DNA from 4 places in the Alteromonas sp. AWJ4_197 genome. Region 1 is predicted to be linked to each of the others. Evidence: predicted binding sites of a transcription regulator. Region 1 holds the regulator's gene; each other region holds the start of a gene.

Region 1 (6,074 bases):
AACAGACTCCTTTCAAACTGCACGGATAGTTTCATGCTTGTACAGTGTAACCATTCGCAGTCATGGGGGGAATGTTTTGTTGGTTTCTCAGCAGATTGTAATGTCTGGCGTGGTGGCGAAATTGCGTAAATTGCCAGGCATCGTAGCGATAAGGGGGAGGAGGCCAGAGAAAAAACCGTCTGCAGCAGGGATGCTGCAGCCGAGCCTCCATGGATGGAGTTCCGGCGTGTTTTTTCTCTGGCCTTCGCGCCCAGCGAAGATGCCGGGAGAAATCCGCCTATTCAGCGCGAACGCCCAGCATGTGGCAGATGGCGTAGCTGAGTTCGCAGCGGTTCAGGGTGTAGAAATGGAAGTGTTTTACCCCTTCTTTCGCCAGCACTTTTACTTGCTCCATGGCGATGTTTGCGCCAATCAGATTACGTGTTGCCTGATCATCGTCATCAAGCCCTTCGTACATTTTGTGCAGCCAGCCGGGTACGTGAACATTGGTGAAACCGGCAAACTTAATCAGTGTCTGATAATTCGTAACCGGCAGGATCCCGGGGACGATATCCAAATCGATACCGGCTGCAGCAGCACGGTCACGGAAACGCAGGTAAACACTGGTGTCAAAGAAGAACTGAGTAATTGCTTCAGAAGCCCCGGCTTCCGCTTTACGCTTCAGGTTAAGCAAGTCGAACTGGGCATTCGGTGCTTCCGGATGTTTTTCCGGATAGGCAGCAACGGAAATATCAAAGTCTGCTACGTCTTTCAGCAGTGCCACCAGATCAGAGGCATACATTTCGGTTTTATCTACGCCCTTCGGTAAATCGCCCCGCAGAGCAACAATGCGGCGAATACCCGAATCCCAGTATTCCTGAGCAATTTGTTTGAGTTCATCACGGCTTGCGTCCACACAGGTCAGGTGAGGGGCTGCCTGTACACCGGTTTGTTGTTGAATGCGTTTAACAACATCATGGGTGCGGTCACGCTCACCACTGTTTGCACCGTAGGTCACAGACATATAAGAAGGCTTCAATGGCGCCAGGCGTTCAACAGATTTCCACAGCGTTTGTTCCATCTTTTCCGAGTTAGGCGGAAAAAATTCAAAAGAGACATCAATGTCACGCAATTCGGACAATGACTGGTTTAAGGCGTCGATACCTTGTGCATAGGAAACCATTTTGTTGACTCACTCAATTCTTTGGACGTTTAGACGTCTAAACTAATTAATATATGTCTGGACGTCAAGAGGTTTACACGGCTTAATTGACCTTTTCGCTACATTGTTTAGAATTTCCGCTTATAAAGTAAAATAACAGGCAGTCCGAGATTTCACATGGCAGAATGGAATGGTAAGTATATACACCCTTACGCAGAGCATGGAAAAAAGAGTGAGCAAGTAAAGAAAGTCACTGTTTCTATTCCGATTAATGTGCTTAAGGTGCTCACAGACGAGCGAACCCGCAGACAAATTAATAACCTGCGTCACGCGACGAATTCAGAGTTACTGTGCGAAGCATTCCTTCATGCTTTCACCGGGCAGCCGCTGCCTGACGACGACGATTTGCGCAAAGATAACCCTAACCGTGTTCCTGCCGTTGCAAGGAAAATGATGGAAGAGATGGGGATCGACCCCACCGCCGACAACGAAGAAGAATAAAGTAAAGCCAGAGCAAATCACTCTGGCTTTTTTGTATCAGGGGCAAGTTTAGTCTTGTCTGGCTGAGGGCGGCTCGATTTTTTGTAATTCGAACAGGGGCCTGAAAGTTGAACGGAACAGGAGCACGATACCCAGGCTCATTACTCCGCCCGCAACCGCGCAGGCTACCGGACCAAAAGCTGCTGTCACCGAACCACTTCTGAAGTCTCCGAGTTCGTTGGAAGACGCGATGAACAGGGAGTTCACTGCACTCACCCGGCCACGTAATGCGTCCGGTGTCATAATTTGTACTACTGAGCTTCTGATCACCACACTTATCATGTCTGAACCGCCATAAATCAGCAAAGCGAAGCAAGCCACATAAAGGTTCTGTGAAAAGGCAAAGCCGATAATGGAAAAGCTGAAAATGATCAGTGACCAGAACAGCAGCGGGCCGTTGCGTTCAATGGCCCGTTTACGTCGTACCATTGTCAGACCGATAAGCGTCGCACCAACAGCCGGCATGGCCCGCAATAAACCCAGTGTTTCCGGACCTTCATGTAAGACGTCTTTCACAAACACAGGCAATATCGCCATGACACTGCCACAAAGTATGACCACAAGATCAGTAAACAGCGCTCCGCGGACAACGTTGTTGTGCATCAGGTATTCCACACCGCTGAATATGTCTTTAAGCGCCAGTTTGCGCTCTGAATGAATGTTCAGAGCGGGCAATAAAGAAAAGCCACCCAGCGTAAACAGGCCGAAAATGATGAGCACCCAGTAGAGCTGACGGTCGAGCGCCGCCAGTAACACGCCGGCGAGGAAAGGCCCCACGGTTAAGGCGATATTCCAGATGGAGCTTATGGCAGCCACCGCACGCCCCAGATGATCGGTGCTGACGATATTCGGCAACACAGACTGAATGGCCGGTGCGAAGAAAGCCCGCCCTGCGCCCAATACCGATAACGAGCAAAACAGCGCCCATTTATTCAGTTCCGGCTGATTCATCAGCAAAGCGACGGCCAGCACCACCAGTAACTGCAATCCGGCAGAAATTAATAAAATGCTTTTGCGGGAAAAGTTGTCTGCAGCCCAACCTGCCACGAGGAATAAACTGATCACCGGCACAATCTGAAAAATGCCTACCAGTGCCAGGTCAAAGGCCTCGCCGGTGGCTTCGTATAAATGCCAGCCTATACTGACTGCCATGGTTGAGCCGATAAGCGTGGTAGCTATTCGTCCGATGATGAGCCCGATAAGTGCTTTTGACCACATGAAATCTTTGTCCGTCAGATTAGGGGAAGCGGGAAGATAAACGAAAACGGGCCGGTAGTATAACCGGCCCGTAACAAATGAAGTCAGTATGCTTCAATCAGTCTTTGTTACCCGTGTATTTTGCCGGTAAGGATTCAACACCGGCAACGCCTGAGTCAATCGCTGCCTGTGCTACGGCACTGGCAATACGGTGAAGCAAACGGGGATCCATAGGTTTAGGAATAATGTAATCTTTACCAAATGTCAGCGATGCTGATTTACTGGCTTTCAATACTTCTTCAGGTACAGGCTCTTTCGATACTGAACGTAATGCTTCAACCGCAGCGACTTTCATTTCGTCATTAATGGTCGAAGCACGCACATCCAGTGCACCACGGAAAATGAACGGGAAGCACAGTACATTGTTCACCTGGTTGGGGTAATCTGAACGGCCCGTTGCCATGATCAAATCACTGCGAACCTCATGGGCCAGTTCCGGTTTAATTTCCGGATCAGGGTTTGAACAGGCAAATACCACCGGGTTTGGTGCCATCAGTTTTAAGGTTTCTGGAGGCAATACGTCAGGGCCGGAAACACCGACAAAAATATCCGCACCATCCATTACATCGTCAAGGGTACGTTTATCCGTGTTGTTGGCGAACAACATTTTGTGTTCCGTGAGATCGTCACGGCGGGTATGAATCACCCCTTTACGATCGAGCATATAAATGCGCTCACGCTGGGCGCCGCACTTGATCAGCAGCTCCATACATGCAACGGCGGCAGCACCGGCTCCCATACAAACAATTTTGGCGTCTTCGATGTTCTTGCCCTGAATTTCCAGCGCGTTGAGCATACCGGCCGCTGTTACGATGGCTGTACCGTGTTGATCGTCATGGAATACCGGAATCTTGCAGCGTTTGATCAGCTCCTGCTCGATTTCGAAACATTCCGGCGCTTTAATATCTTCAAGGTTAATACCGCCGAACGTATCAGCGATATTGGCAACCGTGTTGATGAATTCTTCAGTAGTCCGGTGTTTAACTTCAATATCGATAGCATCCAGTCCGGCAAAACGCTTAAACAGTAACGCTTTACCTTCCATCACTGGTTTTGATGCCAGCGGACCTAAATTACCTAATCCGAGAATGGCCGTACCATTACTGATTACTGCAACCATATTACCTTTGGCGGTATATCGGTATGCTGCATCAGGATCTTCGGCAATTTCACGTACCGGTTCGGCTACGCCGGGGCTGTAGGCCAGTGCTAAATCATCTACGCTGTCAGCCGGAGTCGACAGTTCTACCTTTATTTTGCCCGGAGTAGGGTATTCGTGGTAATCCAGGGCGCGTTGTCTGAAATCTGACATTCTTTTGTGTGTCCTTCTCAGGGTTTGGTCTTTGCACAACTACTACTTGTCGTTCCTGCGCTAATCTCTTGTTTTCGTTATAAAGCGCAGCTTGCGACAAATGTAACACAACGCCTTTCACAGTACATATCTGATCAGGAGCTATCTTATGCTTACTTTAGTTGCCGGAGGGCAGCTTCACAAAACGGAATTATCAATGTCGGCTATTGATGAAATTTATAAGTTAACTTTAATTTATAATTTATTTTATATGGTTGGACGGTGGAGCGGGCTGTTGAGTAAAGCGTAACGGGACGAACACGGGTTAAGTGTTTTAAGTAACGGATTTAAGGCACAAAAAAAGCGCCATAAAGGCGCTTTTTTCGCAATTCAATGCCGGACTTATTTTTTGCCCAGTGCACCAAAACGCTTCTTGAAGCGGTCAACACGACCACCAGTATCAACGTTACGCTGCTTACCAGTGTAGAACGGGTGGCAGTTTGAACATACGTCCAGGTTCAGTTCTTTACCTGCAGTCGAACGTACTTTGATAACGTTACCGCAAGAGCAAGATGCAGTAATTTCTTCGTAAGTAGGGTGGATACCTTGTTTCATGGGTTACCTCATTATATAAGGCCGTATCGCAATCCAGCCCGAAGCTGAACACCATACGCAACTATATTCAATACAAGGCACAACTGGCCTTGCCGTAAAGAGCGGCGCATATTAATGTATGACGCCGTTTTGATCAAGAACGATAAGTAAAAAAGTGCGGAAAATATAGGCAGATTATGCGTTTTGTTGAGGTGGCGGTTCCTGTACCGTTACGACAAGCTTTTACCTACTCCTGTGACACATTACCGGAAGCAGGCTGCAGGGTCAGTGTGCCTTTCGGCCCCCGCACATTAACCGGCGTCGTTCTGGGAGAGGCGAAAACGCCGGAGAACAGCGGAAAAATTAAACCGGTTCACCATGTCATTGATGACAGGCCGGTGCTCGACAGTGTGATGCTGAAACTGTGTCACTGGTTATCCCAGTATTATCTTCACCCGGTGGGTGAGGTTATTCACACCGTATTGCCAGTTCTGCTGCGCAAGGGCGAACCGGCGAATCCGGTGGACGAAATCTGGTGGCATGCCGGCGATAACATTGATGAAAATCTGGCGTCCCTGAAGCGTGCGAAGCGCCAGTACGCTTGTCTTGAGGCACTGGCGGATGAGCCGGTTCGCGAAGGCGATCTCAAAAATACCTTTCCTTCCTCCATCATCAGTGCTCTGGAAGAGAAGGGCTTTGTGTACAGCGAAAGTAAACCGCCGCCCCTGCGACCGAAAATGTGGCTCGATTATTTTCATGTCGGCAAGAAGCCGTTGCCTGATAAAGAGCAGGCGGTTGCCATCAGCGCGTTGTCGCAACAGGCCGGCAAGTTTGCGCCTTTTTTACTGGAAGGGATCACCGGAAGCGGGAAAACCGAAGTCTACCTGCAGGCCATTGAAGATATTCTTTCTGCAGGTAAACAGGTATTGATTCTGGTACCGGAGATTGGTCTTACTCCGCAGACGGTTACCCGTTTTGCCAACCGCTTTGGTATCGATATCGGCGTATTACACTCCCAATTGAATGACAAAGATCGCCTTTCAGTCTGGCAGCGTGCGCGGGAAGGTGAACTGGGCATCATTATTGGTACCCGGTCTGCGATTTTTACGCCAATGAAATTCCCGGGCATGATCATTGTGGACGAAGAACATGATGATTCGTTTAAGCAGCAGGACGGATTGCGATATCACGCCAGAGATCTCGCAGTTATGCGCGCCAGTACTGAGCACATTCCTCTTATTCTGGGCACCG
Region 2 (6,074 bases), on a different contig from region 1:
GTACTTTTCCATATTCGTCTGACAGCTCTTTTTCAAAGACTTTGCGGGACTCAGGGTTAATCAGCTTCTGGCACACACCCACGGCGCGGCTTGCATTAGGTACATAAGCGACCGGATGGCTGTAGTTTTGCTCAATTTTCACCGCAGTATGGGCTTTGGATGTCGTCGCACCGCCTATAAGCAGTGGTAAATCTAACCCCAGGCGCTCCATTTCTTTAGCCACGTGTACCATTTCGTCCAGCGACGGGGTTATAAGACCGGATAACCCGATCATATCCACGTTTTCGTCTTTGGCCACCTGCAAAATCGTAGCGCAGGGCACCATGACGCCCAAATCTACTACTTCGAAATTGTTACATTGCAGTACTACGCCGACGATGTTCTTGCCGATATCGTGCACGTCGCCTTTAACGGTGGCCATCAGGATTTTACCGTTACTCGATGACTTGCCGTCCTTTTCTGCTTCGATAAACGGTTGCAGGTGAGCAACCGCTTTTTTCATCACCCGGGCAGACTTCACCACCTGAGGAAGGAACATTTTACCTTCACCGAACAGGTCGCCGACCACGTTCATGCCGTCCATTAACGGCCCTTCAATCACATGAAGGGGACGTTCAGCCGCCAGCCGGGCTTCTTCAGTATCTTCTATGATGTAATCGGTGATACCTTTGACCAGCGCATGTTCAAGCCGCTTGTTCACCGGCTGCTCACGCCAGGTGAGATCTTCTGCCGCCGCGGCTTTGCCATCCCCCTGATATTTGGGTGCGATGTCCAGCAGACGCTCCGTGCCGTCTTCCCGACGGTTCAGGATCACATCTTCCACTGCTTCACGGAGTTCTTCTGGGATCTGATCATACACTTCCAGCTGACCGGCATTCACAATGCCCATATCCATACCCGCGCGGATAGCGTGATACAAAAACACCGAGTGCATGGCTTCACGTACCGGGTTATTGCCCCGGAACGAGAATGAAATATTTGATAGTCCACCGCTGATATGTGCGTAAGGACAAGTCTGACGGATTACACGGGTGGCCTCGATAAAGTCCACCGCATAATTGTTATGTTCTTCAATGCCCGTCGCGACAGCAAAAATATTCGGGTCGAAAATGATATCTTCCGGCGGGAATCCGACTTCTTCGGTGAGCACCTTATAGCTGCGCTGACAAATCTCAATTTTGCGCGCTTTGGTATCGGCCTGGCCGGTTTCATCAAACGCCATGACCACCGTTGCGGCACCGTAGCGCTTGATCAGTTTAGCCTGATGAACAAACTGCTCTTTTCCCTCTTTCAGGCTGATTGAGTTCACAATCGCCTTTCCCTGAACGCACTTGAGTCCGGTTTCAATGACTTCCCACTTTGAAGAGTCAATCATAATCGGAACACGGCAAATATCAGGCTCTGAAGCAATGAGGTTCAAAAACGTACGCATGGCCTCAACAGAATCTAACATGGCTTCGTCCATGTTGATGTCTATTACCTGCGCACCGTTTTCCACCTGCTGGCGGGCTACATCGAGGGCCTTTTCGTACTCAGCATTTAAAATTAAGCGTTTGAATACGGCCGATCCGGTAACGTTTGTCCGTTCACCGACATTAATAAAGGTTGAAAACTCTGCTGTCACAATAACACCTTAGTGAACAAAAGATTCTAGCCCGGAAAGGCGCATTTTAGGTTCAAAAACCGGCACGGTACGTGGTGTCACGTCTTTTACCGCTTCTGCCATGGCACGGATATGTTCAGGTGTACTGCCGCAACAACCACCTACCACATTCACCAGACCGGACTCTGCCCATTCTTTAATGTGTGCTGCCATTTCTTCTGCGCCCAAATCATATTCACCAAACTCATTGGGTAAACCGGCATTGGGGTGAGCCGAGACCAGGCATTCAGAAATATTACTGATTTCTTCAACGTACTGACGAAGTAAATCCGGACCCAGTGCACAGTTGAGGCCCATGGAAACCGGCGATACATGACGCATGGAATAGTAAAAGGCTTCAGCAGTTTGTCCTGACAAGGTTCTGCCCGATGCATCGGTAATGGTACCTGATACCATCACCGGTGCGCGCTCACCACGTTTCTCAAATACGGTTTCTACCGCGAATACTGCCGCTTTGGCATTCAGGGTATCAAAGATAGTTTCTATTAAGATGATATCTGAACCACCATCTAACAGCGCTTCTGTGGACTCGATGTAGGCTTCTACCAGCTCATCAAAGGTTACATTCCGCTTGCCGGGGTCGTTAACATCTGGTGATATCGATGCTGTGCGATTTGTGGGACCGAGGACCCCTGCCACATACCGGGGCTTATCCGGTGTTTTTGCAGTAAACTCATCACAGGCTTTACGGGCCAGCTTAGCAGCAGCAAGGTTAATGTCTTTCGACTGCGCTTCCATGTCGTAGTCAGCCATGGCGATGGTGGTAGCATTGAACGTATTGGTTTCAATGATATCTGCACCGGCTTCAAGATAAGCACAATGGATATTATAAATAATGTCCGGCTGAGTAATCGCCAGCAAATCGTTATTGCCTTTTACATCGCAATGCCAGTTAGCAAATGCCTCACCACGATAATCGGCTTCTTCCAGTTTGTGCTCCTGAATCATAGTACCCATGGCACCGTCCAGAATCAAAACGCGCTTTGCCGCTGCATCCAGAAGTTGTTGTTTTGTACCTGATGTCACTTATTACCTCTTTGGCCGGGGTTTCTCAGCCAGCTGACTCAAATCATAAGGTGTTGTCTGATAAACATAGTAGTTCAGCCAGTTATTGAACAGCAGACTACCATGGGAGCGCCAGCGAACCAAAGGCGCTTTTGCGGGGTCATCGTCTGTAAAGTAGTTAGCCGGCACTGCCGGATGGGTATCCGCCTGTAAATCACGGAAATACTCGTCATGCAGAGTTTCCGGATCGTATTCAGGATGCCCGGTAACAAACACCATACGCTTATCTTCAGATGCGATGGTGTATGCACCCGCCTCATCAGATTCCGTAATGACCTTCAAACCTTCAACACTGTTATATTCACCGGAGTCAATATACCCGAAACGGGAATGAGGCGCATAAAAAACCGGATCGAAACCTCTCAGCAACTCGTTATAAGGGTCGAGCACTTTATGCTCAAACACACCAGAAAGTTTGGTTTCCCTGAGTTTTCTCTGCACGCCGTAAAAATGATACATAGCTGCATGAGCCGCCCAGCACAGATAGAGTGTGGACTGCACATTACGTTGCGCCCACTCCAAAATTTCTGTCATCTGATCCCAGTATTTTACTTCCTCATAAGGCAAGTGAGCCAGCGGTGCACCTGTCACGATTAAACCGTCGTATTTCTTATCAGCAATTTCAGAAAAGTCGTGATAGAAGGCGTCCATGTGAGATTGCGGCGTGTGCTTTGGCGCTAATTTGTCTACACGGATCAGGTTCACGTTCACCTGCAGAGGTGTGTTAGACAGCAAACGTAAGATTTGCACTTCCGTTTCAATTTTATTGGGCATGAGATTCAGGATCCCCACTTCCATGGGGCGGATATCCTGTGTCGCTGCGCGGGTGCTGTCCATTGTGAAGATATTCTCACCTGACAACACATCCTGCGCGGGAAGTTGTTCGGGAATACAAATAGGCATGGCAGCTCCAACAATTAACGGATAATAACGTTATTGTGGCTGAATCCCGATAGATGTCAACATCTTTACGGCTGGACGTCTAAACGGCTCAATGCATTTATCTAACTCTGGTAGAAGAGAGAACTTACCGTTAGTTGCGCTGACGATGCATGCTGATAAGCAGCTCAGCTTCAGCCCGGGGCAGGTCGCAGGCTTGCATTACCTCTTCGACGTCAGCACCGGCTTTGACCAGCTCAGCGGCGCGGGTGTATAAGCGCATGGACGGGTCCTGACTTTTTACTTCACGTAGCTGGTTTTCGAGTTGTGTGCATTGATCTGCCAGCTCCCGCATGTGTTTGCCCTGTACCATCGAACGGGTTTGCATTTCACCGTTCTGGTTTTCCAGGTCATTAATTTCCAGTTGCAGGGTATCGATGTGTTCTTTTTGATAGCGGACAGTATCGTCGAGTTGTTTAAACTGACGGTTGAAGAAAAAATACATCCATATAACAGCAATGACGGCGAGTAACCCTGTAGCAACAGCGAGTAAAGATAGTGCCGGCACGTCCATATTGATGTGCTTTCTCCCTTTGATAATAGCGCGCGCTGAACAGCGCAGCGAAGATACAGGCATTGACAAGCGCCCGCCGGATTAGCAGGCGCTGCATGACATTACAGACTGCTCAGTTCATCCCACTCGTCATCACTGAGAAGCTTATTAAGATCTACAAGAATCAGCAATTCACCATCACGGTTGCTCACGCCCTGAATGAACTTGGCGCTCTCTTCAGTACCCACGTTAGGCGCACTGTCAATTTCAGATGATTTCAGATAAACCACTTCGGCAACGCTGTCTACCAGGATGCCGACAACCTGCTCATCGGATTCAATAATTACAATCCGTGTGTTGTCGGTCATATCGGTTGGCATAAGGCCAAAGCGGGCGCGGGTATCAATAACCGTCACAACATTACCACGCAGATTGATAATGCCTAACACATAATCCGGTGCACCGGGAACAGGCGCAATTTCGGTATAGCGTAAGACTTCCTGAACCTGCATTACGTTAATACCGTAAGTTTCGTCACCTAAACGATAGGTAACCCACTGAAGCACCTGATCGTTATCCGGCGCGTTATTCGTTGTGCTCTTGTCATTCATGAACCTGGCTCCCCGGGCTATGGCGTCTGGTCGTTACTGCCTAAGCCGCTATTTAGCATTGCGATTAACTGATATACGTCTATTAACGCACACATTTTTTCTTTTACCATGCCCGCTAACCATGGACGCTTGCCTCCTGACTCACGCCATTTTACCTCGTCCCTGGTCAATGTAACGGTGTTGACCAGTTTGTCGCTGGCTAAGCCCCACAAACTGTCCCCTAACATAATAAGATACTGATAGTTTAGCGTTTCTGCGAGATTTTGGTCGTATTTTTCTGGCATAACCCACATTGCAGTATCGACAACGTTTATTTTTTGATCACGATGAAGCATTACGCCCTTGAACCATTTGGGTTTTCCTATCAGCCCACCCACTTTTTCAATCCGGTGAATGCCACCTAAAGTGATAAGCGGTACAGCCAGCGTTAACCCCGCCACTTCAAAAAACAATGCCTGAAAACGATTTTCCAGCATGTCTTTCACAGGCGTGGTTTTGACCGGCGGAGGTACTGCCCCGCTCAGTTGTTCAACGGCCGTCTCCGTAACATCATCAGTGACTGGCGGCGCTATGACCGGCTCAGCCACAGGAGCAACCACAGGTTCTTTGGCGATAATGTCCGCCGTGGCCTGTTCCAGCAAACGGGCAGTGTTAGCCGTTACTTCAGCTGGATCTTCCGGACTTTGTAACAAGCTGTCGAGATACGCCTGCATCACATCTTCGCGGGCGAAGGGCGTACTTTTACTCATAGGTGACTCACTGCTCCAGTTCATCTAACAATTTGGTGTAGGCGTAAACGCCCCGTGCTTTCGGATAGACAACAGACGCAGGCGACTGCGCCTGGCTGGCATCACGGAAGCGGGTATCTACAGGAATCATCCCGTGCCAAACCTTATCACCGTAATCTTCGTTCAGTTTTTGTAGTGCCTGGATGGCCGCATTAGTCCGGCGGTCAAACATAGTCGGCACTATCAATGTATCAAATTCTTTTCTTAACGAACGACCCATAATCTCAAGTGTATGGATCATCCGGTCAAGGCCTTTTAATGCCAGAAATTCGGTCTGCACGGGCACAATGACTTTATGGCATGCAGCCAGCGCATTAACCATTAACACGCCCAGAACCGGCGGACAATCCAGCAATACGTAGTCAAATTCGTTGCGTACAGTATCCAGTGCTTTTTTGAGAATAAGCCCCATACCGTTTTGCATACCCATTTGCCTGTCCAGCGTGGCAAGTGCCATTGAGGCAGGCAAAATATACAGACTGTCTAATTTTGTCGGACATAAACAGTCAAGCACT
Region 3 (6,074 bases), on a different contig from region 1:
GTACGAAGATGACCGTTTCAGCAGCTATAACTACCAGTCTACTGTCGCTGCCGGTTGGAACCAGAAGGTGTGGCAAAACGACACAACGTCTTTAGAGTATTCAATCGGTCCTGGTTACTCCTGGGCAGAAACGCAAGAAGACGTTGAGCAAAACAGTTTTATCGTTCGTGCTTCCGGTGCATTCGAATGGCTGATTTCTGATACAGCGAAATTTTCTCAGACAGTGAGTACGGAAGTGGGTGATGAAAACACCAAGTCACGTGCAGAGTCTGCACTGACCGCCACCATCAGCGGCAACCTGTCGATGAAGCTGTCAGTTAAACTGGACCACAACTCCCGTGTAAACGAAGGCGTTGAAAAGCTTGATACTGCCACAGCGGTAACACTGGTATACAGCTTCTTCTAAGCCTTATCCGTTGTGAATGAATATAAAAGCCCTGATTTACAGGGCTTTTTTGTGGGAGTTACTCAATACCTTCAGGTTATCTTCTGTCAAAGTTCACCGGCTTCTCCGGTGTCTGATAGTACCCTTCTCTGAGCAGGCGTTTGAAACGGTCCAGTTCACCTTTTTCTTTCAGGTTATTCAGGCCTCTGTTAAACAGCTCCAGCACCAGTCGCTTTTCTTTGTTTTTAGGTATCAGCAGGTGAGTGGTGACAGTAGAAACCAGCGGACTTATCTGGTGAATTTCATCCCGGTCTGCTTCGCTGAAATCACGTTGCAGAAGATACCAGCCGGTTAATTCATCGATAGGGAAAATATCTATGTCGCCGTCGATCAACTGGTTGAAGTTTTCATCGTCAGTGTCTGCCGTGCTGATGTTTTTGCCTTCTTTAATGTATCGGGACAGCTCATTGTTATAAAGATAGTCTTTCGTAACCCCCATGGTGTAGTCGTTCAAATCATTCAGACCTGACCACATATCGGGACCGGATTCATTGTTGACGTAGAAAACCAGGTTTTCTGATGTGACTGGCTCGCTGTGCCAGAAGGTCTTTTCCCGATCCCGCACATAGTTGCCGTATGAAATGGCGTCATATTCGCCATTCTCTGCACCTTCCAGTGCGTCTTCCCAGGAAACGTAAATAAACTCAGCCCGTACACCGGTCTCCAGAAACACTTCGCTGATGATGTGATTCATGTAGCCGTTGTGTTCCATCTCTTCAGAGGTATACGGTGCGTATTCTGTGGTGGCAATTTTCACCGTCATCCAGGTGTGAGCCATGGCTGCGGCGGGTAACAACGCGGCGGTCAGCAGCGCTGTTTTTATAAGTCGTAGTGATAACATATCAGAAATATACTCCCAGGCTGATGTTCAGGCGGTGTGTGGATTGCGGATCATCGTTGAAGTTTAACCCCATGCCGGACCCGCCGGAAAACCAAATGTTTTTGCCCTGAATACTGTCGACATATACGAATAATTTAGACCAGCCGAAGCTGCATCCGTTTACCCACTGGGTACTGTCGCTGCCGGCTTCTGAGTCTCCTTCCACGCGGGAATATTCACTGTAGCAGGTAATATCCTCTAAAGAAGCGACAGTGAAAGGTAAGCTGTAAGCCAGGTTAGCCATATACGACTGACCTTCGCTGGCCATCAGGAATGGCGCTTCAAACGAAGACAGGGCCAGCCGGTCCTGAAGTTGTCCTTCCGGGGCGGCCAGGTCGTAGCGGTAATCCAGATATTGCAGCTCTACTTTCCAGGGTTTCTGGTTATGGCGCAGGTGTACAGCATAAGCGGTCATGTCTCCGCTATCCTGTGTATCAAAATTAAATATGTCACCCTGTTGAAATGAAACGCCGATGTCGGTGGTGGAGCGGGGAAGCAGTCTGGCTTCGTAGTTTACCCGCAAGTTGTACTGGCCATCTTCCTGATTACGGTATTCGCCGTCATCAGCGACGTCAAAGGAATAGCGGCCAAAGCGGGCGGCATTATTGTATTCATCATTCAGAAAATAGCCGGCGTGAACCGTAAACGGACCCCGTTCATAGCGGGCAACAACTCCTGCATCATAATCATCTTCAAAACCAATATAGTAATTGGCGGAGAACCAGAAGCTGTTTGAAGCGAAAGGTAACAGGCCGAAGGGGACTTTAGTGATACCGCCGGTGACATCCAGGTATTCGTCGTAGTGCCAGGTCAGATCTGCATAGCGGACCGTATCGAAATCAGTATTTTCATACCACCGGTAGTCAGCTTTATAGGAAAAATCATCGAATTTTCCATCGACGGTGAGTTTGATTGATTCAAATTCCAGTCCGTCCCGTATTGCCGGTGCCTGCCAGTCACGGTGACCGTAATTGACTCTCACATGACCGCCAAGGTTAAAGTTATCTTCTTCTGCAGTGACGGGACCACACAAGGCGGTTATCCCTAACGTCATGCACAGTGCGTTTCTTCTCATCATGCTTAAAAGCCCTGAGGTTGAATACGTGCGCCATCATGGCTCAACGTAGCAGGTGTTAAATTTTTGTGTCACAGAAAAGATACACGGCAGCACAATGCTGAGATCAAACAGAGCAGGATTTAACTGAGGAAGGCGTGATCAGAAGAGATAAAAAAATCCGGTGTACAGAGACACCGGATTTGATTTTGAACATAATCCTTTTTAAGGGATCAGTGCAGAAGACGGGTTTTAATTGTGCCTTTAATGTTTTGAAGCTGGGCCAGACCTTCATCGGCCTTGTTTGCTTCCACATCAACAACTACGTAACCGATATCAGCAACGGTTTGCAGGTACTGAGCTTCAATGTTGATACCTTTTTCTGCGAATGTCTGGTTAATCTGGTTCAGAACACCCGGACGGTTTTCGTGGATGTGCAGTAAGCGTGAACGGCCGGGGTGATCCGGTAAGGATACTTCAGGGAAGTTCACAGCAGACAGAGTTGAACCGTTGTCAGAGTATTTCGCCAGTTTACCGGCTACTTCAATACCGATATTTTCCTGCGCTTCCTGTGTGCTGCCTCCCACGTGTGGGGTAAGGATCACGTTATCAAACTGACGCAGCGGCGATTCGAATTCTTCAGTATTCGATTTCGGCTCAACCGGGAATACATCGATAGCGGCACCGGCAAGGTGTTCGCTTTCCATGGCTTCAACCAGTGCATCAATATCAACAACGGTACCACGGGACGCATTGATAAGAATGGCGCCTTTTTTCATTTTCGACAGTTCTGCTTTGCCAATCATGTCTTTAGTAGACAGGGTTTCAGGAACATGCAGAGAAACAACGTCAGATGTCGCCAGAAGGGTATCCAGTGATTTCACCTGCACAGAGTTACCCAGTACCAGCTTGTCTTCAATGTCGTAGAACTGAACGCGCATACCCAGGTGCTCAGCAAGAATGCTCAGCTGTGTACCAATGTGGCCGTAACCAATAATACCCAGCGTTTTACCACGGGCTTCGTACGAGCCGACAGCACTCTTTTCCCACTCACCGCGATGGGCTTTGGCATTCTTTGACGGTACGCCGCGAAGAAGAAGAATTAACTGGCCCAGCACCAGTTCTGCTACAGAACGGGTGTTAGAAAATGGTGCATTGAATACAGGAATGCCTTTAAACTGAGTGGCTTTTAAATCTACCTGATTGGTACCGATACAGAAGCAACCTACAGCAACCAGCTTTTCAGCGGCCTGAACCACGGCCTCAGTGATCTGAGTTCGTGAACGGATTCCGATAAAGTGAACATCTTTCACTTTTTCGATGAGATCTTCTTCTGACAGGGAGGTCTTCAGATACTCAACATTGGTGTAACCGTTACTGTTTAAGGTTTCAACGGCACTTTGGTGAACGCCTTCCAGTAGCAATATACGGATCTTGTCCTTGGGTAGGGATACTTTACTCATTGCCTCACATCTCGAATAGTTGGTTGCAAAAAGACATCTGGACGTCTATATGGGCAAAATAACAGATATCGTTGTTGGTTAAAAGCGCTATTTCATTCAGCAAGCCTTATATCCGGCTTGCTGATAGGGTGGTTAAGTTTAGTCGCTGACCGTAATTACGCCCGAACCGGTTGCTACCAGCACAATATCTGCGCCACGGTTAGCAAAAATACCGTTAGTGACTACGCCCGCCAGACTGTTAATAGCATCTTCCATTTCCCGGGGATTGATTATGTTCAGGTTGTGAACATCCAGTATCACGTTGCCATTGTCAGTCACCACGCCTTCACGGTAAACCGGATCGCCTCCCAGTTTTACCAGCTCTCTGGCTACGTAAGAGCGCGCCATGGGAATGACTTCAACAGGAAGCGGAAATTTGCCCAGTACCGGTACCTGTTTGGTGTCGTCTACAATACACACGAAGGTTTTCGCTACCGCTGCGACGATTTTTTCACGCGTCAGGGCTGCGCCGCCGCCTTTGATCATGTGCTTGTGTTCTGTCACTTCGTCAGCGCCGTCAACATACACAGAAAGGCTGTCTACTTCATTCAGCGAAAATACTTCAATGCCGTGGGCTTTAAGTTTTTCTGTTGATGCGTCAGAGCTGGATACTGCACCAACAATCTTGTGTTTAATTTCTGCCAGCGCATCAATAAAAAAATTAACCGTTGAGCCTGTGCCCACACCAACAATGGTGTCCGGCTCTACATATTTTATGGCTGCTTCGGCTACAGCTTTCTTCTTCGCGTTCTGATCCATAGGGGTTCTCCAAAGTTTTGCAGAAGTTTAACTGAAAACTGCAGGAATGGGAGACGAAATTAAGGGCAATTAGTCTTATCCGGCCGTATTACGCCGGAAGGTGTGATGATGAGATCCAGGGGGAAATCCCAGGGTTCAACCGGCAGTGCATCAACCTGCTGGCAATCATGCGCGATACCGGCAAGCTGGGGACGGGAAGCTGCGTTGCGATAAGGAGCCAGCGTACGATCGTAAAATCCGCCACCCATGCCCAGCCGGTTTCCTTTTTCGTCGAAACCGGTGAGCGGCATCAGGATTAAATCATGACGGGAAAAAGGTATGACATCAGGGCAGCGTAACTGAGGCTCAGCAATATTGAAGCGGTTACTCACCAGTACGGTGTTGTCATGATAGTGCAAAAATAGCAGATGCTGACGGTTAAACGGGTGCAGTACCGGCAGGCTGACGGTTTTATTCTGGGCTGCGGCGGTGGTAATGGTGTCCGAAAGGCTGACTTCTCCGTCGTTTGCCAGATATGCCGCAACATGTGTGGCGTGTTGCCATTCCGGCAGTGTCGTCAAGACACGGCTCAGGCGCTCAGGAGCCTGAGCCTGCGTCTCTTCAGACAGGTTGTTGCGGCGTAACCGCAGTACTTTGCGTAACTCCTGACGTGTTAATCCTGCGCTACTGATTTTTTCCATCGGGTAATAAGAAGAAACTTAAGGTGTCGTAAAGTGTATCATTATTCACAGGGAGTGTGAGGGCGGCATCAATGCCGGTTTGCCGCAATTGTTTGTCTTCAGTGAATAAATCTTCTGTTAAAGCCACTATAGCTAAACAGGGGTCCTGTTGTCTGAACTGAGTGATTTCTTCATTGGTCACCGCTTTCGCTGACAGCAATAACAGGTCATATTGCCGCGCCTGTAATTTTCGGGCGGCTTCCTTCACATCACTTTCCGTTTCGGCATCAATCTTCAGGCGGTTGAGTATGACGGTGATTGTTGAAACATCTTCCTGTGCTGACAAAATCAGTATTGCCGGGTTGTCTTTGATAAACGGAGCGACAAATCTCTTGCCCGCAGCATCCTCCTGATTCCCGCCAGTCTTCTCTCCGGCCGTGTCCGCCGGCACTGCAAACGTCACACAGGTACCACGGCCCTGCCAACTGCGCACTTTAATCTGGCCTTTCACATTATCAGCCAGACGGCGCAAGCCGGATATGGCAACCACCTCGCCATGCTCGCCGTCAGGGGTTGCATAGAGTTCCATTAACTGGTCCCGGTTCATACCACGGCCATGGTCCTGCACTGAAATAATAAGCTCGGAAGGACGGTAGTAGATTTGCAGATGTACTGATGTGTCTTTTGATGAATAACGGATTGCATTCCCGGTAATTTTTAGCAGAAGCAAACCCAGTCCTGCTTCGTCAAGTATCAAATGTTCCGGCACCGATGC
Region 4 (6,074 bases), on a different contig from region 1:
TCATCGACACATTCACCGCGCAGGCACGACTTATCCAGGTAACCACGCTCAATCAGCGCTTCGATGCGGGGCCAGTTGTTTGGCTGGCTGACATCCATTGCATTAGACATGGTTGCAACCGTCGGATTGGGTGCCCATTCGCCGGTTTTCAGGTAACGGGGAACTGTATCGTTCAGGTTCGTTGCCGCAACAAAACGCTTAATGGGCAAGCCCATAGACTTGGCAATCATACCTGCTGTCAGATTACCGAAGTTACCGCTCGGCACCGAAATAACCAGCTCTTCACGCTGTTCCGGCGTAAGCTGACTAACCGCCTCAAAGTAATAACAAACCTGCGCCAGCAAACGGCTGATGTTGATAGAGTTTGCTGAATTCAGATGCAAACCTTCACGTACATCCGGATCGTCAAACGCATGTTTAACCATCGCCTGACAGGCGTCGAAATCACTCTCGACAGCAACGGTATGAATGTTATCACCCAACGTGGTAAACAGCTTTTCCTGCAGCTGACTGATTTTTCCTTTCGGGAATAAAATCACCACATTGATGTTCGGGATACCGTGGAACGCATGGGCAACAGCGGCACCGGTGTCACCGGACGTGGCGGTAAGGATGGTAATGGGTTCGCCATTGCTGATGCGGGAAAGCACCTGCGCCATAAAACGGCCGCCAAAATCTTTGAACGCCAGTGTAGGACCGTGGAACAATTCCAGTGTGGCGACTTTGTCATTTACACTGACCACAGGAGCCGGAAAGGTAAACGCCTCTTCAACAATACTGCCAATGGTGCCTTCGCCCAGCTCATCACCGATTAAGGCGGTAAGCACTTCTGTGCTGCGCTCAACGAAAGGCTTTTTGAGCAAGCCGTCGATGTCGTCTAATTTCGGAATGTCAGTAGGGAAATATAAGCCCTGCTCCTGACCTAAACCGCGCTTTACTGCTTCTGAAAAGGAAGCGGTGTCTGATGCTACTTTTAAATTTACTAATTCCACCTGGGATACCTTTAATCTTTACACTTGCTGCTCTACCGCACCCTTATCAGGGATCCGGCAAACGTGGCTAAAGCCATCTTCATTTTGTACGTAATTGGCCTGCAGCCATTCACGAATCGCTTCGGCTTTTTCAGCATCGTCACAGACAGCAAATACTGTCGGACCAGAACCGGAGATCCCGAATGCTAATCCACCATTTTCCATACTGAACGCTCTGGCCTCGTCGAAGCCGGGCAATAATGACTTGCGGTAAGGTTCAGCTATTACATCCTGCATCACACTGGCTGCCAGGCCCGCGTTCTGCGCGTGCAGCGCATGCACGAACACGCCCAGTTGACGACCAAAAGTCAGCGTATTTGCCATCGCCACTTCTTTCGGTAATATATTCCGGGCCGCCGATGTGGAAACACTTATTCCAGAGTAGCACACAACCCAGTACCAGCTGCCGATAACCGGTAATTTCACCGTCACTTCGGCATCATTGCCGGTCATCAGGGTTAATCCGCCAAGATAACAGGGAGCAACATTATCATAATGAATGCTGCCGCTAATCTGCCCTTCCAGTTCGCCCATCATTAACAGAAGCGCATTCTCATCAAAGGGATAATCAAAGTGTGCATTCAGTGCATGAAAGGCTGCAACGATAGAACTGGCACTGGAGCCAAGGCCGCTGCCAATAGGCAGGTTCTTATGCAAAATCAGTTCAACATGACGGGTGGGCTTGCCGGCTTTTACCATTTCTTCAAAGAAATGGGCATAGCACAAGGTAACAATGTTGTTATCGGCACCAGCCGGTAACTTGTGGGCAAACGGGCCGGTGGCGGTCAGAGAAAATGCATCTGCATCTTTAACTTCAACAACATCGCCTAACTCAGTGCCGTCAACGGGTGCCAGTGCGGCACCCAACACATCAAAACCTAAACTTACATTGCCGATGGAGGCTGGCGCATAAGCGCGGGTGGTTTTCATACTACTCATCCTTCAATTACAGCACCATTTGTTTCCACGGCATGGTACGCAGAATATCAGCAAACACACCGGCAGCGGTTACCGTACCACCCGCTCCGTAGCCGCGGATAACGTAAGGAATAGGCTGGTAATAGTCACTGCTGATTGCCAGCGCGTTCTCACCGTCTTTCACCGCCGCAAGAGGATGCGTAAGCGGCACCGCCTGAATGGTTACCTTACACTTGTCGCCATCGATACTGCCGATATAACGCAATACACTGTCGTTGGCTTTGGCTTCTTCCACCCGCTGACCAAATGCTGCATCCAGCTCAGGTAACTGCTGCATAAACTCATCAATTGATGCACCTTCTGCAAAACCTTCCGGTAACACAGATTCAATCTGAATATCAGACAATTCAAGCACCAGGCCGGCCTCACGTGCCATGATCAGGAGTTTACGGGCCACGTCCATGCCGCTTAAGTCGTCACGTGGATCCGGCTCGGTATAGCCATTTTCTTTTGCTGCACTGGTAGCCTGAGACAAGCTCATACCTTCTTCAAGCTTACCGAACACATAGGATAAGCTACCGGATAAAATGCCTTCGAACTGATGCAGCACGTCACCAGCAGCGAACAGTTTCTGCAGGTTATCGATAACCGGCAAGCCCGCACCTACGGTAGTTTCATATAAATACTGGCGATTTGTATTCTGCGCGGTTCTGCGCAGCTGGCGGTAATACGCCATGGTGTCGGTGTTGGCTTTTTTGTTAGGCGTCACTACGTGGAAGCCCTGCTCCATCATATCCACGTACTGTGAAGCGACTGCTTCGTGACTGGTACAATCAACAATCACCGGATTTACCAGACTGTTGCTGTTAACAAACTGGTGCAAACGCTCAACACTTAACGACTCCTCAGAAGCTGCCAGTGCAGACTGCCAGTCGCCTGACACATCAATGCCCTGCGCGTTAAGCAGCAGTTTGCGGCTGTTGGCAATACCGTATACACGTAACTGAATATTGCGCTTCAACAGTGCAGGTTGCTGACGGGAAATCTGACCCAGTAACTCTTTACCTACGTTACCGCAGCCAACCAGGAATACGTCAATGGTGTGGCGATCGGAGAAGAAATTCTGGTGAATAACCCGTACCGCCTTCTTCGCCTTTTTCGCTTCGATAACCGTAGAGATGGAACGCTCTGAAGATCCCTGAGCAATGGCTACGTTATTCACACGGGCTTGCGCCAGCGCAGCAAAGAAACGGGCTGCCAGACCTTTTGTGTGACGCATTCCATCACCGACCAGAGTAACAATGGCTAAGTCGTGACGCACTTCAATCTGATCAAGCAACTGGTTTTGCAGTTCCAGAGCAAAGGCATCTTCCAGCAGTTGCTGTGCACGGGCCGCATCTTTTTCCTGTATACAGAAGCTGATGCTGTATTCCGAGCTGGACTGGGTGATCAGGCTGATGGAAATATTGGCGTTACTCATCACCTCAAACACACGGCTTGCCATGCCTACCATGCCTTTAAGACCCGGTCCGGCAACATTAAACATCGTGATGTTATCGAGCTGCGAAATACCTTTCACTGACGTCCATTTCTCGCTGGCTTCGTTACTGATTAACGTGCCGGGCGCAGAAGGATTCAGGGTGTTTTTGATTAGGCAGGGAATGTGGTGCTGAGCGATAGGACCAATGGTTTTCGGGTGCAGTACTTTGGCACCGAAGTAAGACAGCTCCATGGCTTCCTGATAAGTCAGCTTATCAAGTAATACTGCCCCTTCAACCTGATTCGGGTCAGCGTTATAAACACCGTCTACATCCGTCCAGATTTCACAACAGTCTGCATCGATACAGGCCGCAAGGATGGCAGCAGAGTAATCAGAACCGTTACGGCCAAGCGTGACTTTCTCACCCTCTTCATTAACAGCAACAAAGCCGGGCATAACCAGTAATACTGAACCGTCGTTCTTTACGTCACTGAAACGGGCTTTACTCATTGCCACATCAGCAATGCTGTCGAGATATTCGCCGTGTGCCAGCACGTATTCGACCGGGTCGATAATACTGTTAACCACACCTTTACTTTGCAAAATCGCACTGAACAGCGTCACACTGATGTATTCGCCGATACTTAAGATGCCGGCAGCCACAGAATCCGGAGCACAACCAAGCAACTTAATGCCTTCCAGTTGTTGCTTAAGCGCAGATAAGCGCTCTGAGATGAATGAAGAAACGTGGTCGTGGGCGAAATTATCTAAAGTGGTGTTTAATTCGTCTGCAATACCCTGAACAGTTTGCTCTAACTTTTCGAACAGAGGCTGGAAGTCATCCCCTGCGGCAGCCTGTTCACAAAGAGAAGAAAGCGCGTTGGTCACGCCCTTTGGCGCAGAAAGCACTACTGCTGCGCCATCGGTTTGGTGGGTGGTCATACAAATCTCAGTCACACGCAGGTATCGGGGTGCGTCGGCCAGAGAAGATCCACCAAACTTTAAGACTTTCATGTAATGCTCCTTTCGGTTTTATTTTGCTACATCAACGCTCGATTGCGTAAAAAAAAACCCGCTCCTGGTGAGGGCGGGCTTTCGATGTCTGGTTGCAATGTTGCGCACTAGCCAGCGACCGCCCTCAAAGAGGTGGTAATAATCATCGTGCCGGTGGTGCTAATCATTGTTTTCATACGGACAATTTGCCGTATAGACGTCTATCTGTCAACCGCGATTTTGCTTTTTCTGTGTAAAACACCGTCAGAACAGACAATTTACTCCTAAAGAGAGCGTTTTTCTGCCTTTTCATATTGCGATTCATCATATTTTGACAGGAAAAACGGGAATTTCATTGCGTACATTTTGCCGGAGCATTCCGTAATTTTTTCTTCCGGAGCTCAATGGGCACCGCGTTCAGGCCAGGGCAATAGAATTCTGCACGGGAATAACTTTATATTTTTCATATTATTAGAGAATAAAAAGCGCTGTACACTCCGCTACAACGTCCGGCGCGTTGCGGCACTGTCTTTGCTATCTCAGCTTACACATCCCTATCAGATTTTATTTTTCCCGGAGAAAGTCCTTATGTCAGCGTTTAACGGAGTTTTAGGCGTCAGCCAGGCAGAGTCAGGTTATCAGTTTGCAGTGTGGGCGCCGAACGCCAAATCTGTATGTGTAACCGGAACATTTAATGAATGGGATGAGACTGCAAATCCTCTGGAATCCCGTGAAGGCGGAATCTGGGTTGGTTTTGCTGACAACGCGAAAAACGGTGATGAATACAAGTTTGCTATCACCACCTTGCAGGATGAGCTGTTACTGAAAAACGATCCCCGTGCCCGTAAGGTCACAAACAGTGTGGGAAACAGTGTTATTTACGATGATGAATATCAGTGGCAACACACAGAATTTGAATCCGCCCCCCTTCATGAGCGCGTCATTTATGAAATGCACATTGGCACGTTTAATAAACTCGAAGATGGCCACGGCACATTCGCATCGGCCATAGAAAAGCTGCCTGAACTGAAAGCGCTGGGTGTAACTATGGTTGAACTCATGCCTGTGAATGAATTCGCCGGCGATATCAGCTGGGGCTACAACCCTGCCTATCCCTTTGCAGTAGAAGAAGCCTACGGTGGACCTGACGGACTGAAAGCCTTTATCGATGCAGCTCACGGCATGGGCATCGGTGTGATCCTTGATGTGGTTTACAACCATTTAGGCCCGGGCGACCTGGATATCTGGCAGTTTGACGGCTGGCACGAGAACGATAAAGGCGGCATTTATTTCTACAATGATTACCGCAGTGCTACGCCATGGGGAGATACGCGACCTGACTATGGCCGTCAGGAGGTGCGGGACTATCTCACCGACAATGCACTGATGTGGCTGAACGAATTTAAAGCTGACGGATTGCGGATGGATATGGTGCCTTATATGCGCAGTGTGTCCGGTGCCGATACCGGCGATGACGATATCCCTGAAGCCTACGATCTGATTAAAACCATCAATCACCGTATTCAGACGTCCTGCCCGGGTAAAATGACCATTGCAGAAGATCTTCACAGTCATGAGTACATTACCGATCCTTTAGACAAAGGCGGTTGTGGCTATACGGCACAGTGGGCCGCAGGTTTCGTTCATCCTGT

Evidence for each region. The regulator MetJ, encoded in region 1, represses methionine synthesis genes. The targets are predictions, from matches to a motif close to TAGACGTCTAGACGTCTA.
Region 2: the regulator MetJ is predicted to act here: its motif matches at 3,704-3,721, upstream of metA (homoserine O-succinyltransferase MetA).
Region 3: the regulator MetJ is predicted to act here: its motif matches at 3,873-3,890, upstream of serA (phosphoglycerate dehydrogenase).
Region 4: the regulator MetJ is predicted to act here: its motif matches at 4,629-4,646, upstream of thrA (bifunctional aspartate kinase/homoserine dehydrogenase I).

Annotation. Positions count from the first base shown of each region.
Region 1 covers NZ_JBSWWW010000006.1:411,572-417,645, reverse strand. The annotation lists gene metF (methylenetetrahydrofolate reductase) at 278-1,162, opposite strand; gene metJ (met regulon transcriptional regulator MetJ) at 1,319-1,642, shown strand; gene ACXAGC_RS15650 (MFS transporter) at 1,691-2,899, opposite strand; gene ACXAGC_RS15645 (malic enzyme-like NAD(P)-binding protein) at 2,997-4,250, opposite strand; gene rpmE (50S ribosomal protein L31) at 4,632-4,844, opposite strand; gene priA (primosomal protein N') at 5,021-6,074, shown strand, end outside.
Region 2 covers NZ_JBSWWW010000005.1:200,679-206,752, reverse strand. The annotation lists gene metH (methionine synthase) at 1-1,624, opposite strand, end outside; gene ACXAGC_RS12595 (homocysteine S-methyltransferase family protein) at 1,634-2,689, opposite strand; gene metA (homoserine O-succinyltransferase MetA) at 2,693-3,631, opposite strand; gene ACXAGC_RS12585 (DUF2802 domain-containing protein) at 3,762-4,244, opposite strand; gene ACXAGC_RS12580 (chemotaxis protein CheW) at 4,283-4,771, opposite strand; gene ACXAGC_RS12575 (chemotaxis protein CheW) at 4,789-5,520, opposite strand; gene ACXAGC_RS12570 (ParA family protein) at 5,528-6,074, opposite strand, start outside.
Region 3 covers NZ_JBSWWW010000002.1:303,101-309,174, reverse strand. The annotation lists gene ACXAGC_RS04800 (DUF481 domain-containing protein) at 1-406, shown strand, start outside; gene ACXAGC_RS04795 (substrate-binding periplasmic protein) at 483-1,286, opposite strand; gene ACXAGC_RS04790 (hypothetical protein) at 1,288-2,403, opposite strand; gene serA (phosphoglycerate dehydrogenase) at 2,613-3,842, opposite strand; gene rpiA (ribose-5-phosphate isomerase RpiA) at 3,981-4,640, opposite strand; gene ACXAGC_RS04775 (5-formyltetrahydrofolate cyclo-ligase) at 4,700-5,320, opposite strand; gene ACXAGC_RS04770 (GAF domain-containing sensor histidine kinase) at 5,304-6,074, opposite strand, start outside.
Region 4 covers NZ_JBSWWW010000002.1:418,045-424,118, forward strand. The annotation lists gene thrC (threonine synthase) at 1-992, opposite strand, end outside; gene thrB (homoserine kinase) at 1,011-1,961, opposite strand; gene thrA (bifunctional aspartate kinase/homoserine dehydrogenase I) at 1,978-4,443, opposite strand; gene ACXAGC_RS05305 (alpha-amylase family glycosyl hydrolase) at 5,011-6,074, shown strand, end outside.